Regions from separate parts of the Agarivorans sp. DSG3-1 genome, predicted to be linked through region 1. Evidence: predicted binding sites of a transcription regulator. Region 1 holds the regulator's gene; the other holds the start of a gene.
What was found. The regulator ArgR, encoded in region 1, controls arginine synthesis, uptake and breakdown. The targets are predictions, from matches to a motif close to ANTGAATANNTATTCANT.

Region 1 (3,474 bases):
TGGCTTTGACCAGTATTTAACTAATGCGTGGAACAGCTTCTCGTTAGCTGCAATGGCGGCGCTGCTAACTACAGCCTTAGGTTTATTGTTAGCCTATGGAGTACGTTTATCTAAAAGTAATAAGATGCGTAGCATCGCCGAGGCAGCAACGCTGGGTTATGCGATTCCTGGTGCGGTGTTGGCGGTAGGTATTTTGTATCCGCTTGGCTTGTTTGATAATGCGGTCGATAGCTTAATGAAAGCTTGGTTTAACTACCCTACAGGTTTACTGCTTACCGGCACAGGAGGGGCTTTAGTGTTGGCTTACTCTTTACGTTTTATTGCCTTAAGTTACCGCACCCTAGATGCCAGCCTAACTAAAATTACGCCAGAAATGGACGATGCTTCTCGAGTATTAGGTAGTCGCTCTGGTAAAACGCTCTGGCGGATCCATTTACCGTTGATCAGACCAAGCTTACTTACCGCTATGTTGTTAGTATTTGTCGACACCATGAAAGAGCTGCCAATTACCTTAATTTTAAGGCCGTTCAATTTTAATACCCTGTCTACTCAAGTATGGGATTTAGCCTCTTTGGAGCAACTAGAGCAAAGTGCTTTAGCTGCCTTAACCATATTATTGGCAGGTATTCTTCCGGTTATCATTATGAGTCGAAATATTGGCTCTTCAGAACAGCGCCCACAAGGACACTAAACCCGCAATGAGTATTGTTTTACGTAAAGTTAATCATTTCTACGGCGAACAGCAGGCGCTTAAAGATGTCAGTATTGAGGTTGAAGAAAACCAAATTGTAGCGCTGCTGGGCCCATCAGGGTGCGGAAAAACCACCTTATTGCGTTTAGTCGCAGGTTTAGAACGGCTGCAAAGTGGTGAGCTGTACTTGCAAGACAAGTTAGTCGCAGCCCCAGCACAAGCTATACACTTAGCTCCAGAGCAACGCGCCATAGGTATGATGTTTCAAGACTATGCCTTGTTTCCGCATATGAGTGTTAAAACCAATATAGAGTACGGACTACGCAAGCAACAAGACTTACCAAAGCGTCGCCAGTGGATTGAAGAAAGCTTAAACAACATGGGCATGCAAGGTCTGCTAGGTCGCTTTCCGCATACCTTGTCGGGTGGCCAGCAGCAGCGTGTCGCCCTATTGCGCGCTTTAGCTCCAGAGCCTAACACCATGTTGTTGGATGAACCGTTCTCTGCGCTCGATGAGCATTTACGCCAACAAGTGCGAGAAGAAACCCTCGACGTATTGAAGAAAACCAAAACCCCCGCAGTGATGGTGACTCACGACCCGCTAGAGGCGATGTTTATCGCGGATCGTATTGTTGTGATGGAGCAGGGGGAAATTGTACAAAATGCTAGCCCTCAAGAAATCTACAATCAGCCAGCAAATGCCTTTGTGGCAGCATTGTTTGGCCCAAGCAATCGCTTTGTTGCACCGGTAGAGCAAGGTGCGGTTAGTACCGCTTTAGGGGCTTTTTCGGCCAATCAAATTAACGATGGCGAACTGGCAGAGGTGATCGTTCGGGCTAAAGATGTGGTGGTGCATCAGCTTGAAAACAGCCAACAAATAGAAGCGAGTATTATCTCGGTGCATTCAATGGGTAATGAAACGCACTTTAGGTTACAGCTAGCTGAATTACCTGAGCAGGTGATTCATGCGCGAATGCGTGACCATTGGCAAGCAAGTCCGGGCACTAAGGTATGGTTATCGGTTAATGGTGATGCGGCATTTGTCTTCCCCAAAGTGTAGTTTGGGGAAGTGTTTTTTGAAGCCTTAGGCAACTTCAAACAGTTCTTTTACCGATTGAAATACATCGGCAATCGCAACTTGGCGGGTAGGGGTTATAAAAATAGTATCATCACCAGCAATGGTGCCAAGAATACCTTCAGCTTTACCTAATGAATCTAGCAAACGGGCAATTAACTGCGCCGCACCGGGGCTAGTATGAATAACGATTAAGGCATCGTTGAAATCCATTTCTAGTACTAAGATTTTTAACTGACTAGAAACAGTAGGAACCCCTAACTCTGCTGGTAGGCAGTAAACCATTTCCATTTTTGCGTTGCGAGTACGCACTGCGCCAAACTTACTTAGCATACGTGACACTTTCGATTGGTTGATATTTTCGAAACCCTGATCTTGTAGGGCGGTCACTATTTCAGCTTGAGAGCCAAAACGTTCTTCTTTTAACAGTGATTTAAATGCTTTAATTAACTGTTCTTGTTTATCGCTATATTTCATCGGTGATCCGAGCTTGTAAATCCGCGGTTATTGTCGCCAACTTTTATATGTATATCAACTTTATTCTAGTTTTATGCATATAAATGCATAGTGAAACACATAATTGTTGTTCAATTAGCCAACATTTTCTTGTGAGGCTTTGCTAAGCTGAATTATGATAGCAACATCAAACTTGGTGTGTAGTTAACTATGTGGCTAAAATTTCTGTTCTTTCTTCCTTTGCTCGTACTTCAATCAGTACTTGCTGACGATAAACCTCTGCGAGTGGTTACCGAAGCATCTTATCCGCCCTTTGAATCATTTGATGAGCACAAGCAGCTGGTGGGCTTCGATATTGAGTTGGCTAAGGCCATTTGTGAACAAATAAATCGAGAGTGTGAGTTTTACCATCAGCCCTTTGATAGTTTGTTATCTAGCGTTGCTGCCGATCATTACGATATGGCGATATCAGCCTTAGATATTACCGAGCAACGTAAAACCTTAGTAAGCTTTAGTGATGCTTATTTCGATAATATGGCGGTTTATCTCACGAAGCCTGAGCTAGAAGTTGCAAGCAACTCAGTGGTTGCGGTACAAAGTGGCTCGAGCTTTATGCGCTTCTTACGTGAACAACGGCCTAATATTCTATCGATTGCTTACCCCAGTTATCAACTCGCCTTAGCAGATTTGAATCAAGCTAAAATTGATGCGGTATTTTTAGATTCGGCAGCGGCTCACTATTGGTTGGCAAGCCATCCGGAGTTTGTGACTCAAGTGGATGAAAACTATCCGGCGAGCGGATTAGGTATGGCGGTTTCAAAGCAAAACGAAGACCTGCTGAATCAAATCAACCATGCGCTTAATGTGTTAAAAAATAACGGCAGTTACCGAACAATATACCAGTCCTTCTTTAACTAACAAACACTGTTAGACCAAGGTCTTAAACCCTATAGTTAAAGTGTGATTAAGGCAGCTTTTACTGTTTTAAAGTTGCTTTAAAAATGTTGCTAAATTGTATTTTAGAGCGGATTCCGTTATCTTGTTTCTGTCTTTATAGACATCCCCTCTACAATTACAAAAAAGCATGGAGAAGTTGGATGAAAGTTGCCGTATTAGGTGCTGCAGGCGGAATTGGCCAAGCCCTTTCATTACTATTAAAAACCCAGTTACCCGCTGGTTCTGAACTTTCGCTTTATGACATCGCCCCAGTAACACCTGGTGTTGCTGTAGATTTGAGCCACATCCCTACACA
Region 2 (3,474 bases), 140 kb from region 1:
TTTGTTCTAAGTGTTAAAGCCCAGCCAAGCGCTGGGCTTTTTTATACCCAATAGTTAACGCTAGTGACTTAGCTGCCCGCTTGCTAGTATTTGGCGTAATATCAACATATTGAATTAATCGGCCAATGCCGAGGAGCGAGTAGATGGATCTGGAACGCAAAACTCTGGTGTATTCGGCGGTTGTCGCCTTGATACTTTCTCTATGGGGTATTGCAATGGGGGTGCACACCGAGTCTGGCGCTATTATGTTAGACGGGGTTTTTAATCTACTGTCTTCAGTGATGGCCTTTACTGGGATCCGCATTGCCTACCTCACCAGCCAGAATTACAACGAACGCTTTCCTATGGGCTACTTTGCCTTTGAGCCGCTAATGGTAATGGTGAAAGGGATCTCTATTCTGGTACTGGTTGCGTTCGCCTTGTCGGCAAATTTGCAAACCATGTTAGCTGGTGGTCGCGAGCCGCAAATTGGCATGATGCTGATTTATGTGGTGCCCGCTGTGTCTGGTTGTTTATTGGCTTGGTGGCTATGTTTACGTAGCAATAAGCTGCAGGCCTCTAACTTACTGCTGGCAGAGCAACAAGGTTGGCTAATAAACTCGGTGATCTCTGGTGCCATTGGCGTAGCATTAATCATTGTATTGCTTATTCAAGACAGCAGCGTAGGGTGGATAGCCCGTTATGTAGACCAAATTCTAGTGATTGTATTTTCACTTATCTTCTTAAAAGACCCTTACCTACTGGTTAAAAATGGCTTTAAAGAACTACTACTGAGCGCACCTGAAGCCGAACATACCAAACCATTTACTCAAGCCCTAGAACAGCAAACCATGTTAAATGGTTTTGAGTTAGGAGAGATAGTGGTGATGAAAACCGGTCGTCGCTTTTGGGTGACCATAGAGGTGGTGTGCCGGAATCATCAACTTGCGCTAGACGATATGGTTCAGCAGAGAAAACAAATTCGTAGTTTGGCTAATCAGTATTACCAGAATAATTATACCGAAATTGTATTTGTTGAACCCTCAGAGCAAGGCGAATTTTCTGCTGGATGAAAATTATTACAGCAGCTCGAAATGTCGCTGCCTGCTAACTAAAAATCAGCTACTATAGCGCTTTTAACGTGCAGGCTATTCTGGTTACATGCTACTGATTATCGACAATTACGATTCATTTACCTACAACCTCTATCAGTACTTTTCGCAGCTGAATGTAGAGGTTGTGGTTCGTCGTAATGATGAGATTAGCATTGAACAAATTAAGCAGCTTGCGCCGTCCCATCTGCTTATTTCACCAGGTCCATGTTCACCCAATGAAGCAGGGATTTCTCTCGCGGTTATTGCAGAGTTTGCTAACACGCTGCCCATTCTTGGGGTGTGTTTAGGACATCAGTGTATTGCACAGCACTTTGGCGGCAAGGTAGTGCGTGCGGCTCAAGCCATGCATGGCAAGGTAAGGCCGGTATATCACCAGCAAGATTCGGTATTTAGTGGGCTCGCTAACCCAATGGCAGTTACCCGCTATCACTCCTTGGTGGTTCAGGCAGACAGCTTACCGGAATGTTTAGAAGTGACCGCTTGGAGCCACAATGATAAAGGTGAAAAGCACGAAATTATGGGGCTTAAACATAAGCATTTACCGATACATGCGGTGCAGTTTCACCCTGAAAGCATTCTTACAGAGCAAGGTCTGCAGTTGCTAAGTAACTTTATTGATTCTAATTAATAGAATGAATGGGCTTTAAAATGATTGAATGCATTGATTATATAGAATGAATAAGTAATGCATATTTATGCGTGATGATTTTGATGTGAGGGCATTGCAAGCAATATTCCCTACGCTATTATTAGAACTATGCACTGAATATGCTTAAAAATGGCCATATTTTGTATGGCTTAATGGCTGAATACTCAGACATCACTCTCGATATTTGCCATAATCGCCAAACTCTTTACATACTATTAACCTTTCTGGCCTTTGACATAAAGGGATCGCCAGAAAGCTAAAGGAGAACACTACATGTCACACGCTGTTACTCGCGCGCTATTCGATGAGGTTATGGTTCCTAATTACGCCCCGGCGGCTATTATTCCGGTGAAAGGCGAAGGTTCACGCTTATGGGATCAAGAGGGCCGAGAGTATATCGACTTCGCTGGTGGTATTGCGGTTAGCTGTTTAGGGCATTGTCACCCTGCGTTGGTGAAAAGCTTAACCGAACAAGGTCAAACCTTGTGGCATCTAAGTAATGTATTGACTAACGAACCGGCTCTGCGCTTAGCCAAAAAATTAGTCGACAGTACCTTTTCTGAAAAAGTGTTTTTCTGTAACTCGGGTGCCGAGGCAAACGAAGCCGCGCTTAAATTAGCGCGCCGTTACGCAATTGAGCATGGCTCAAAAGACAAAACCAAAATCATTGCCTTTGAACAGGGCTTCCACGGTCGCACCTTCTTTACCGTTACGGTAGGCGGTCAAGCTACATACTCAGATGGTTTTGGTCCTAAGCCGGGTGATGTAGAGCATATCCCTTACAACGATTTAGCGGCGCTTGAAGCGATTATCGACGACCAAACTTGTGCAGTGATGATGGAGCCGCTGCAAGGCGAAGGTGGCATTATCAGCCCAGATTTAGCCTTTGCAAAAAAAGTGCGTGAGTTATGTGATAAACATAATGCGCTACTTATCTTTGATGAAGTACAAACAGGTGTTGGCCGTACTGGCGAGTTGTATGCTTACATGGGCCTAGATGTGACGCCGGATATTCTTACCTCAGCCAAAGCCCTAGGCGGCGGTTTTCCAATCGGTGCGATGTTAACCACTACTGAGATTGCGGCTTCTATGAAAGTAGGAACCCACGGCAGTACTTACGGCGGTAACCCATTAGCTTGTGCCGTAGCAGAAACCGCTTACGACATTGTTAATAGCGAAGAAGTGCTAAACGGTGTTAAGCAGCGCGAACAATGGTTTAGAGAAGCCTTGGATGCCATTAACGAGAAGTACCAAGTATTTTCAGAAATACGGGGTAAAGGTTTGTTACTGGGAGCAGTGCTAAACGAGCAATACCAAGGCCGCGCGCGTGACTTTTTAGTGGCAGCGGCCGATCAAGGCTTAATGGTATTAGTCGCTGGTGCTAACGTAGTGCGCTTCACGCCTTCTTTAATTGTCCCTCAAGCTGATGTTGAACAAGGCATGCAGCGTTTCGAGCAAGCTGTTGCCAAAGTGGCAAACGCTTAGCGTTTTTGGGCTGGCCTTAGCAATAAGGCCAGCCAAGTTATACTTTTTAACTATCAAGAGTAGTGGCTAATATTTAGCTACGGTTCTGTGCTATTCAAAAAAGGGAGATGTAGCCATGTTAGTTATCCGTCCTATTAAGGAAACGGACTATCCTGCCTTGTTACAAATGGCGGTTGGGTCTGGGATAGGCTTTACTTCTTTACCGGTTGACGAGCCTTTATTGCGTGAAAAATTAGTTCATTCTAT

Region 2: a site for ArgR is predicted at 1,779-1,796, ahead of ACLD71_RS08695 (aspartate aminotransferase family protein). Genes of this name have one in related genera too.

What each region holds. Positions count from the first base shown of each region.
Region 1 covers NZ_CP177241.1:1,982,936-1,986,409, forward strand. Annotated here, with positions in the region: gene ACLD71_RS09375 (ABC transporter permease) at 1-691, shown strand, start outside; gene ACLD71_RS09380 (ABC transporter ATP-binding protein) at 699-1,751, shown strand; gene argR (transcriptional regulator ArgR) at 1,776-2,243, opposite strand; gene ACLD71_RS09390 (transporter substrate-binding domain-containing protein) at 2,433-3,140, shown strand; gene mdh (malate dehydrogenase) at 3,320-3,474, shown strand, end outside.
Region 2 covers NZ_CP177241.1:1,841,132-1,844,605, forward strand. Annotated here, with positions in the region: gene ACLD71_RS08685 (cation transporter) at 144-1,052, shown strand; gene ACLD71_RS08690 (anthranilate synthase component II) at 1,141-1,722, shown strand; gene ACLD71_RS08695 (aspartate aminotransferase family protein) at 2,017-3,228, shown strand; gene astA (arginine N-succinyltransferase) at 3,344-3,474, shown strand, end outside.